DNA from 2 places in the Curtobacterium sp. SGAir0471 genome. Region 1 is predicted to be linked to the other one. Evidence: predicted binding sites of a transcription regulator. Region 1 holds the regulator's gene; the other holds the start of a gene.
The links. The regulator HrcA, encoded in region 1, represses chaperone genes, less so after heat shock. The targets are predictions, from matches to a motif close to TTNGCACTCGNNNNNNNCGAGTGCNAA.

Region 1 (5,279 bases):
TCCGGGCATCTGCAGCCGGAGCCCGGTCTCGACACCCGCGGGCACGTCGACGGGGATGGTGCGGCGCGCGCGGACGCGGCCCTGTCCCTGGCACGTCGGGCAGGGGCTCGGGATGACGGTGCCGTAGCCGCGGCACGTCCCGCAGGGGGCGCTCGTCACGACGTTGCCCAGCAGGGAGCGGACCTGGCGCTGGATGTGCCCGGAGCCGCCGCAGATGTCGCAGGTGCGCGGGCTCGTCCCCGGCGCGCAGCACGAGCCGTTGCAGGTCTCGCAGACGACGGCCGTGTCGACCTCGACGTCCTTGTGCGTGCCGAAGACGACCTCGTCCAGGTCGACCTCGATGCGCAGCAGGGCGTCCTGTCCGCGCTCGGCCCGGCTCCGCGGACCGTTGCCACGTCCACCGCCGCCCCCGCCGCCGAAGAAGGCGTCGAAGATGTCGCTGAACCCGCCGGCGCCGCCGCCGAAGGGGCTGTCGGCCTGCGGCCCGGCGTCGTAGCGCCGGCGCTGCTCCGGGTCGCTCAGCACGTCGTACGCGTGCGTCACGTCCTTGAAGCGCTCGGCCGCGTCCGGGCTCGGGTTGACGTCCGGGTGCAGCTCGCGCGCCAGCCGTCGGTAGGCCTTCTTGATGTCGGCATCGGAGGCGTCCGGCTGGACGCCGAGGACGTCGTAGTGGTCTGCCACGGTTCCCTCAGTCGGTTTCGGTTCGGTCGGTGGGTCGCGGCGGTCGCCGCAGATCGGTCTGGAGGCGCGGAGCCGGTCCGCAGGACACCGCGCGTCGGGCGCGTGGTCCGGTCAATGTTCGCCCAGCAGCTTGGACAGGTACCGTGCGACCGCGCGGACGGCGGCCATGTTCGTGCCGTAGTCCATGCGGGTCGGGCCCAGGACGCCCAGTCGGGCGACCGCCCCGCCGCCGGCGAGGTACCCGCCGGCCACGATGCTCGTCGCGTCGAGGCCGTACTCGGCGTTCTCGGCGCCGATGCTCGCGGCCACGGCCACGTCGTCCACCTGCATCTCGCCGAACAACCGGAGCAGGGTCACCTGTTCCTCGATCGCCTCGAGCACGGGGAACAGGCCGCCGGAGAAGTCCCGCTCGCTCTTCGCCAGGTTCGCCGCGCCGGCCATCACCAGGCGGTCCTGGCGGTTCGCAGCCACCTGCTCGATGAGCGTCGCGACGACGACCCCACCGAGCGCCTGCGCGTCCGGGCGGAGCTGCTGCGGCACTGCGCGCAGGGCCCGGGGCACGTCCTGCAGCAGGAGTCCGACGCTCGCGCCGTTCACCACGGTGCGGAGCTCGGTGAGGGAGTCCTCGTCGAGGGGGACGTCGGTCTCGACCACGCGCTGCTCGACCCGGGCGGTGTCCGTGATGAGGACGACCATGAGCCGGGTGTCACCGAGCCGGACGAGCTCGACGTGCTGCACGCGGGCGCGCACCATCGACGGGTACTGCACGAGCGCGACCTGGTTCGTGAGCTGGCTGAGCAGGCGCACGGTGCGCCCGAGGACCTCGTCGAGGTCGTTCGGCGTGCCGAGGAAGGTCTCGATCGCGTGCCGTTGCGCGCTCGACAGCGGCCGCGCGGCCGCGAGGTGGTCGACGAAGACCCGGTAGCCCTTGTCCGTCGGGACCCGGCCGGACGACGTGTGCGGCGCCGCGATGAGCTGCTCGTCCTCGAGCTGCGCCATGTCGTTGCGGATCGTCGCCGCGCTGACCCCGAAGGCGTGGCGCTCGACGATCGTCTTCGAGCCGACGGGCTCCCGCGATGCGACGTAGTCCCGCACGATGGCCTTGAGGACCTCGAGGGAGCGTTCGCTGACCATCCGGACCCCTTCCGTTCGATGCTGGCACTCGGACGTGTCGACTGCTGATCCTACGCCCGACCACCGACCGACCGGGACCGCGGGGGCCTGCGCCGGTACGCTCACGGCATGAGCTACGGACAGCAACCAGGCGGCCCGCAGGACGGCCGGTACGGCCAACAGGCGGGGGGACCCCAGAACCCGCAGGGACCGCAGTACCCGGCCGGCTTCACGCCGCCGCAGCCGATGTCGCCGGAGGACCAGCGCCTGTGGGCGACCCTGACGCACGTCGGCGGCATCTTCTTCAGCCTGGTCGTGCCGATCATCGCCTACCTGGTGCTGCGCGACCGTGGGCAGTTCATCAAGGAGCACACCCGCCAGGCGCTGAACTTCCACATCACGATGGCGATCGCGTACGTCGTGGCGTGGTTGCTCTGCCTGGTCGTGATCGGGTTCGTCCTGCTGCCGATCATCGGCGTGCTCGTGATCGTGTTCGCGATCCTGGCGGCCGTGGCGGCGAACCGCGGGGACTTCTACCGCTACCCGCTCACCATCGAGTTCATCAAGCAGTAGCGCGCGGGCGGCAGCCCGCGCGTCAGTCGAGCAGTTCGCGGACGACGGCGTCCGCGAGCAGCCGGCCCTGGAGGGTCAGCTCGATGCGTCCCCGCACCGCGGCCGAGCCGTCCACGAGACCACGCGCGATGAGGCCGGCGACGCGGCCACGGGCCTCCCGACCGAGTTCCGCGGTGCCGAGCTCGCCGCGAACGCGCGCCGCCAGGAGCACCCGCTCGACGTACCGGGTGTCGGCGTCGAGCGTCTCGCGCCCGGCCGCCGGGGACTCGCCGGAGAGCACCCGGTTCGCGTACGCGGCCGGGTGCTTCACGTTCCACCAGCGCGTGCCGGCGACCGCGGAGTGCGCGCCCGGGCCGACGCCCCACCAGTCGTGGCCCTTCCAGTACGACAGGTTGTGCCGGCTCGCGTGGCGGTCCGGGCCGCCCTGCTCGTCGGTGCGGGCCCAGTTCGACACCTCGTACCAGGCGTACCCGGCGTCGGCGAGGGTGCGGTCGGCGAGCTCGTACATGTCCGCCGCCAGGTCGTCGTCCGGCGCGGGGAGCTCGCCGCGGGCGACCATGCGCCCCATGGCCGTGCCCTCCTCGACGATGAGCGAGTAGGCCGAGACGTGGTCGGGGGTGCAGGCCAGTGCGGCGTCGAGCGAGGTGCGCCAGTCGTCGAGGGACTCCCCCGGCGTCGAGTAGATGAGGTCGAGGCTGACGTCGAGACCCCGCTGCTTCGCGAGGTCGACCACCACCGGGACGCGCTCGGGGTCGTGCGTCCGGTCGAGCGTGGCGAGGACGTGCGGCACCGCGGACTGCATGCCGTAGCTCATCCGGGTGAACCCGCCGCGCTCGAGCGTGGCGATCGAGTCGGCGTCCACGGAGTCCGGGTTCGCCTCGGTCGTGACCTCGGCCCCAGGGAGGATCCCCCAGGTGTCGTCGATCGCCCGGAGGATCATCACGAGGTCGTCCGCGGGCAGCATCGTCGGCGTGCCACCGCCGAAGAACACCGTCGAGACCGGGCGTCGCGGGACGCCGGAGCGATCGAGCACCTCGGCCGCCCAGCGGATCTCCTGCACCGCGTGGCCGGCGTAGTCGTCGCGGCGCACACCGCGCAGCTCGGATGCCGTGTAGGTGTTGAAGTCGCAGTAGCCGCAGCGCACCCGGCAGAACGGCACGTGGACGTACACCCCGAAGGGGACGTCGCCGGCGCCCGGGCCGGGGGTGAGCAGGCCGTCCGCGGGAGCGGGATCGGCGATCGGGAGCGCACTCGGCATGGACTCCATTCTCGGCCATGATGGAGCCATGGAGCACCACACCGTCCCCACCACGGTGCTGTGGGACATCGACGGCACCCTCGTCCTGAACGCCGCGTCGCCGGGCAACCTGTACCACCTGGCCGTCGAACGTGCCGTCGGCCGCGACCTGGTGCTGAAGGTCGGGCACCAGCACGGCCGCACCGACGCGGGGCTCATCGCCGACCACGTCCGGGCGCACGACCTCGACGACGCGCTCATCCCCACCGTCAGCCGGCACCTCCGTGACCTGACCGACGAACGGTACGGCCGGGGCGAACGCCGCTCCCCCGCACCGGGAGCCGCAGCGCTCGTCCGACGTTTCGCCGAGCTCGGCTGGCGGAACGGCCTGCTGACCGGCAACTCCGAGCACCGCGCACGGGTGAAGCTCGGCGGAGCGGGCTTCGACCTCGACGCGTTCGACTGGGAGCACTCGTACTTCGGGGACGCGGAGGTCGAGCGCACCGGGGTCACCGCGCGCGCCGCCGCCGCACTGTCCGGGGAGCGTGCCGTGATCGTCGGGGACACCCCGCGGGACGGCGAGGCGGCCGACGCGGTGGGGATCCCGTTCGTCGCGGTGGCGACCGGGGTGTACGAGGTCGACGCACTGCGGGGGACGAGTGCGGTGTGCGTCGCGCGGGACTGCGTGCAGGACGCCCGGCTGCTCGAGGACGCGATCGCCGCGCTGCCGCCGCTGCACTGAGCGGGGCGCGGTGGGGCGTGGCCCGTGCACTGCCGCGCTCGTGGCCGTGCGCCGCGGCGCGTTCCGTCGTCAGTCGCCTCGGAGTGCGCTGAGGTACTTGGCGGCCATCACCCGCTGCTGTCGACGGAGCAGGGGCGCGACGAACGCCCACTTCCGGCTGGACGGCTGCGAGAACTGCCGGACCTGGAGCCACACCGACCCGTCGCTCGTCCGCTCGACCACGAAGGACTCCTCGCCGGAGAGCGGGTGCCCCTCGAGGGTGCCGTACGCGAAGCCCTTGCGGTCGGTCTCGTCGATGATCGACACGACGCGGACCGGCGCGTGCACGGTCTGCCCGAACGCGTGCATCTCGAGCGTCGCCGTGGTGCCGGCCGTGAGCAGCGGTGTTCCGTCGGCCGCGAACTTCTCGACGCGGGGCGTGCCGATCGACGCCGGCGCGACGGGGACGCCGTGCTCGTCGAACGTCACCGGGTTGTAGCGGACCTCGTCGTCGTCGGGCTGGTCCTCGACCTGCACGCGGATGCCGCTGCGCTCCTGGATCTGCCATGTCAAGGCCTGCGTCACCGCGGTCTCGAACCGCGCGTCGCCGTGGCCGATCCGCGCCCGCGACTCCGCCGGGGTGAAGCCCTCCGGCGGGTAGGTCATGAGGTCCGCCGCCTGCGTGGCGCCGACGGCACCGTAGGTCAGGGCGGTCCGGTACGTGCCGCGGGAACTCATGGGGCCATCGTACCGGGGCCGCTCGGGTCGACCTGTGTCAGCGCGGCGTGACGGCGATGTTCCGCCACTCGGCCTCGGTCCCCTGCTCGCGGATGCCGACCGCACCGGTCGTCAGCGAGCAGGCGCCGAAGTCCGCCCGCCCCTGCACCGGCGTCCCGCCGTCGGCCGGCGACGCGGTGGCGGTGATCGTGCACCCGACCGCCTCGACGGTCAGGT
Region 2 (5,279 bases), 1.4 Mb from region 1:
GTGGTCAGTCGGGTCTGCATGCCGGTGAGGCCCCGCCCCGAGCCCCGGGTCGACGAGACCGTCGGCTGCTCGCCGGTCACCGGGGTGCGGGTGGGCACGGCGCCGGTCGCCGCCGCGGCGAGTTCCTCGAGCCCGAGGCCCGCACCGACGGGCAGTGCCCTCGACGGGACGGCGTTCTCGACCTCGAGCACGAGGTCGGCGGACCGCCAGGTCTCCCGGACCTCGACGGCGCCGCCGGGTGCCCCGTGCCGCAGTGCGTTCGTGAGCATCTCCTGCAGCACCCGGCGGGCAGCGGTGCCGTGCACCGCTCCGAGCGGCCGGGCGACACCGCGGACGGCGTGCTCGACGTCGACGCCGGCGTCGCGGATGCCGCGGACGATCTCCTCGAAGGAGGTCGGGTCGTTCGCGGTGTCCGAGCCGTCGATGTGTCCGAGCACCTGCCGCACCTCGACCAGGGAGCTGCGGGCGGTGCTGGCGATGGTGGCGCTGACCTCGCGGATGCGGGCCTCGTCGTCGAGGAAGGGCACCGAGTCCGCCTGCGCGATGATGACCGCGAGCGAGTGGCCGACGACGTCGTGCACGTCGCGGGCGATGTCGGCGCGGATGCGTTCGGCCTCGGCCTCGTCGACCGCGCGGGTGGCGACGGCCTCGGCGCGGTTGGCCACGGCCTCCGCCCGGCTGGCCGCCGCCTCGGCGTCGGCTCGGCGGACGGCCTCGGCGTTCTGCGACCGGACGGCCCGTCCGGCGAGCCCGGCGGCCCAGACGGAGAGCAGCACGAGCGCGGGCGCGACGAGCACGAGCACGACCTGGTCGCGCGGTCCGTTCAGCAGCAGGGCGTACCGGTAACCGGTGGTGGAGAGGTACATGGACGCCGATGCTCCGGCGACCACGGCGAGCAGTCCGGCGAGCACGGCCTCGAACCGTGTCCCGACGACGGCGACGGTGCCGATGACGACGGCGATGGCGAGGTCGACCAGGGACGGCCGCTCGCCGCCGGCCACCTGCACGAGGCCGAGCGCGACGGTGGCGACCATCGCCGAGCTCGGGGAGACGCGCCGGAGGGCGATCGCGACGCAGGCGACCGCGACCGCGAGAGGACTGGCGTGCTCGAGCTCGAGGTCGATCGGCGCGGCGAACAGCAGCGCCGCGCACCCGGCCAGGACGAGGTCGACGACGAACGACCGGCCCCGCACGGGCCGGATGAACGTCCGCCGGTCCGTCACGGTTCGATCATCGCACGACGGGTGGTCACGGCATCGGGGACATCGCGACGAGGGCCGCCGCGGTGACGACGACGATCGCGGCGCAGGTGGCGAGGGTGGCGATCACGTGCTTGGTCGAGCTCTCCATGCCACCGAGCCTGACGGGTGACCCCGTCGTCGGGCATCGTCCGGCGGGACGAACGGGGTCGTCCTGCAGGACGAACCCGTCAGATCGTCAGTTGTCCGAGCACCCTGTGTGCGATCGACACCGACTCGCCGCTCACGACCGAGCGCGGGGACGACAGGAACGTCACGAGGTCGGCGATCTGCTGCGGGCTGGACTCGCCCCCGGCGCCGGGCTGCACCGCCGCGGAGGGCTCGTCCGTGACCCGGCCGGGGTTCACGACGTTCACGGTGACGCCCGTGCCCGCGTACTGGTCGGCGAGGTTCCCGGCGATGATGCTCGTCGCCGCGTTCCGCAGCGAGGTCGTCACGTTGCCGGACAGGTACGCGTTCTGCCCGCTGACGACCACCACGCGGCCCCAGCCCGCCTCGCGCTGCACGGGGAGCACGGCGTTCGCGACCCGGAGGAAGCCGAGGGCCTTGCCGTCGATCGCGGCGGCGACCTGCTCGGGGTCCGAGGCGCGGTCGGGGTCGAGGGTGCCGGCGGCTGGCGCGGCGGTGACCACGAGGACGTCGATGCCTCCGTGCTGCTCGAGCACCCGGGCGACCGCGGCGTCGACCGACTCCTGGGACGCGGTGTCCATCGCCACGGCGTCGTCCCCGTCGGCGCTCCGTGAGGCGACGACGACCCGGGCGCCCTCGCGTCGCAGGGTGTCGACGACGGCGGAGCCGATGGTCCCCCGTCCGCCGACGACGAGGGCGACACGGTCACGCAGTTCGAGGTCCATGTCGCTCACGCTAGGCCGCTCGGCCCGTTCCGTCCGCGGGATCCGTTCAGCCCGTCCGCGTGATCCGGCCAGCCCGACCGCGTGAACCGTCCACCCCGGACGGGCGCCCAGTCGGCACGGCCGGCCGTCGGCCGCGACCACCGGACACCACCGTGCCGACGACGGCCCCTGACGCCCGACCCCGGCACGACGATCATCGAGACAGGAGCACGAGTTGTACTTCCACAAGCAGGAACTCCAGTTCACGAGCACGCCGGACAAGCCCGACGCCGTCTACGCCCGCAAGCTGCAGGAGGTGCTCGGCGGCCAGTACGGCGAGATCTCCGTCGCGATGCAGTACCAGTTCCAGGCGTGGAACATGCACATGCCGGGCAAGTACCGCGACATGGTCTTCGGCATCGGCGCCGAGGAGATGGGGCACGTCGAGATGCTCGCGACGATGATCGCCCAGCTGCTCGAGAAGAGCCCGCTCGGCATCACCGAGGACGCCGTGCAGGACGACCCGACGGTGGCCGCGATCGTCGGTGGGACGGACGTCCAGCAGGGCATCGTCGCGGGCGCCGGAGCACGTCCGGTGGACAGCGACGGCAATCCCTGGCAGGGCTCCTACATCACCGCGTCGGGCAACCTGCTCGCGGACTTCACCGCGAACGCCAACGCCGAGATGCAGGGGCGCGTGCAGGTCGCACGGCTCTACCACATGACCGACGACCACGGCGTGCGGGACCTGCTGTCGTTCCTGCTCGCGCGCGACACCATGCACCAGAACATGTGGGCGACGGCGGCCGCCGAACTGCGTGAGAAGGGGATCGAGGACTTCCCGGTGCCGAACAACTTCCCGCAGTCGAAGGAGCACACCGAGTTCAGCTACCAGTACCTGAACTTCTCGGACGGGGCGCAGGCGGGCGACGGCCCCTGGGCGAGCGGTCCGTCGTTCGACGGCAAGGGCGAGTACTCGTACCACGACGGCCCGACGTCGGCGGTGCCGATGCCGCCGCCCACGCACCCCGACGTGCGGTTCTACGGCACGACCGAACTGCCGAACGTGGTCGAGAAGACCGCGGGCGCGGTGCAGGACACCCTGAACAAGGAGTGACGGTCGCGCCGATCGTGTGTCGGTGACGGGACGCGACGGCAGACGGGAGGCGACCGCAGACGGAACGCGCCCACGGACGGGAGGCCCGGTGCCGGCTGGCACCGGGCCTCCCGTCCGTCTGATGGTCAGGTCGTCACGTGTCCGCGCCGACCGTCGCGAGTGCTGCCGTGTCGTCGTCGCGCGGCGCGCGCGTCGGCTCGAAGATGTCGGAGTACAGGCGCACCGCGCTCCAGAGCGCGATGCACGCGACCGTCCCGGCCACGGCGGCGACCCAGGGGACGACCGGCACGTCGGTCCACGCCCGCGGGGCGACGACCCAGGTGAGGAAGCTGCCCACGGTGCTGCCACCGGCGCCGAGCAGGGCGGCGGTGCGGCGGTCGAGGCTCGTGGCGACGAGGGCCGCGGTCACGACCACCACGGCGAGGAGTGCGTTGAGGACTGTCGTCACCGGCGCCCCGGACTACTCGGCGGAACCGCTGCCGACCGCCAGCTGCTGCGCACCGCCGCCGGTGGTGACGTCGATCTTGCGCGGCTTCGCGGACTCCTTCACCGGGATCGTCACGCTCAGCACACCGTTGTCGTACGCGGCGCTGATGCGGGCGGTGTCGAGGTGGTCGCCGAGGGTCAGCTGCCGGACGAACGTGCCGGGCTGCCGCTCGCGGGTGAGCCACTGCGAACCCTCCGGAGCACCGAGGGTGCGCTCGGCGCGGATCGTCAGCACGGAACCGTCGACGTCCACGTCGACCGAGCCCGGGTCGATGCCCGGCAGGTCGACGTCGAGGACGTAGTGGTCGCCGGTGCGGTACAGGTCCATCGGCATGGAGCGCGGAGCACCCGCGCCGGCCCCGAGCAGGGAGCCGGCGAGTCGGTCGAGCTCGCGGAACGGGTCGAACTGCATCGTCATCGAGATCAACTCCTTCGTGGTCTTCGTTGAGTCCCCTCGACTCAACTGCAACACGTTTTAGCACTCTCCCCTCAGGAGTGCCAAAAAAGCGCTCGGAGCTCGCTGGGAGCCCGGGGTCGACGGTGGTCAGCGCGCGTCGCGGCGCGTGACCTCACGGTGCAGGTGCTCGAGCGCCGGGAGTGCGGCAGCGAGTGCGGCGCGGTCCTCGGGGGAGAGTCGGTCGAGCGCCGCGACGAGCACGGAGGTCGACGCCTCGTCGTACGCCGTGAGCCGTTCCTCGGCCAGCGCTGTCAGGCGGAGCTCGGTCCGACGCCCGTCCCCGGCCGCCAGGCGTCGTTCGAGCAGACCCGCGGTCTCCATCGCCGACACGAGGTTGCTCACCGTCGAGCGGGCGAGTCCGAGGCGGCTGGCGAGGGTGGAGGGGGTGGTCGTCCCCACCGCCAGTGCACGCATCACCTCGACCTGGGCGTCCGGGATGTCCGGCAGGTCGGCGACCTCGCGCGACGTCCGGAGCAGGGCGCGGCGGAACGGTCCGACGCGGTCGCTCAGCCTGCGCGCGACCTGTGTCGTGCCCTCCGACCCGTCCGTACCCTGCACACACGGCAACCTAGCAGCGAGAAGTGTTTGCAACAAAACAAGTTCGGGAGCAAACTCGAACACATGAGCACGCAAACCACCGTCGAACACCCCGAACCGCCCCAGGACCTCACCGGCATCGTCGGCCACCGGTTCGTCTACACGTACGCCAACGGCTGGCAGTACGAGATGTACGTCAAGAACGCGACGACCATCGACTACCGCATCCACACCGGCCACGTCGGCGGCCGCTGGGTGAAGGACCAGACGGTCGACCTCGTCGCCCTGGCGGCCGGCGTCTACAAGGTGTCGTGGAACGAGCCGACGGGCACCAGCGTCGTCGTCAACGTCATCCCGGAGCAGCGCGTCCTGCACGGCACGATCTTCTTCCCGCGGTGGATCGAGCTCGACGGGTCGAAGACCGTCCTCTTCCAGAACGACCACCTGGACGAGATGCAGCGCTTCCGCGACGAGGGCCCGACCTACCCGATCTACGTCGTGCCCGAGTTCGCGCACATCACCCTGTTCGAGCACGTCGGCGAGGACGACGAGTCCGTGATCGACACCGCTCCCGGCGACCTGCCGGCCGG

Region 2: the regulator HrcA is predicted to act here: its motif matches at 4,171-4,197, upstream of C1N91_RS00140 (Hsp20/alpha crystallin family protein).

What each region holds. Positions count from the first base shown of each region.
Region 1 is NZ_CP027869.1:1,422,663-1,427,941, reverse strand. It holds gene dnaJ (molecular chaperone DnaJ) at 1-681, opposite strand, end outside; gene hrcA (heat-inducible transcriptional repressor HrcA) at 793-1,815, opposite strand; gene C1N91_RS06515 (DUF4870 domain-containing protein) at 1,924-2,367, shown strand; gene hemW (radical SAM family heme chaperone HemW) at 2,390-3,625, opposite strand; gene C1N91_RS06505 (HAD family hydrolase) at 3,654-4,346, shown strand; gene C1N91_RS06500 (DUF1990 family protein) at 4,416-5,063, opposite strand; gene C1N91_RS06495 (family 16 glycoside hydrolase) at 5,101-5,279, opposite strand, start outside.
Region 2 is NZ_CP027869.1:26,198-31,476, forward strand. It holds gene C1N91_RS00125 (sensor histidine kinase) at 1-1,223, opposite strand, end outside; gene C1N91_RS00130 (SDR family NAD(P)-dependent oxidoreductase) at 1,430-2,113, opposite strand; gene C1N91_RS00135 (manganese catalase family protein) at 2,328-3,209, shown strand; gene C1N91_RS16500 (hypothetical protein) at 3,343-3,657, opposite strand; gene C1N91_RS00140 (Hsp20/alpha crystallin family protein) at 3,670-4,113, opposite strand; gene C1N91_RS00145 (MarR family winged helix-turn-helix transcriptional regulator) at 4,240-4,710, opposite strand; gene C1N91_RS00150 (phenolic acid decarboxylase) at 4,774-5,279, shown strand, end outside.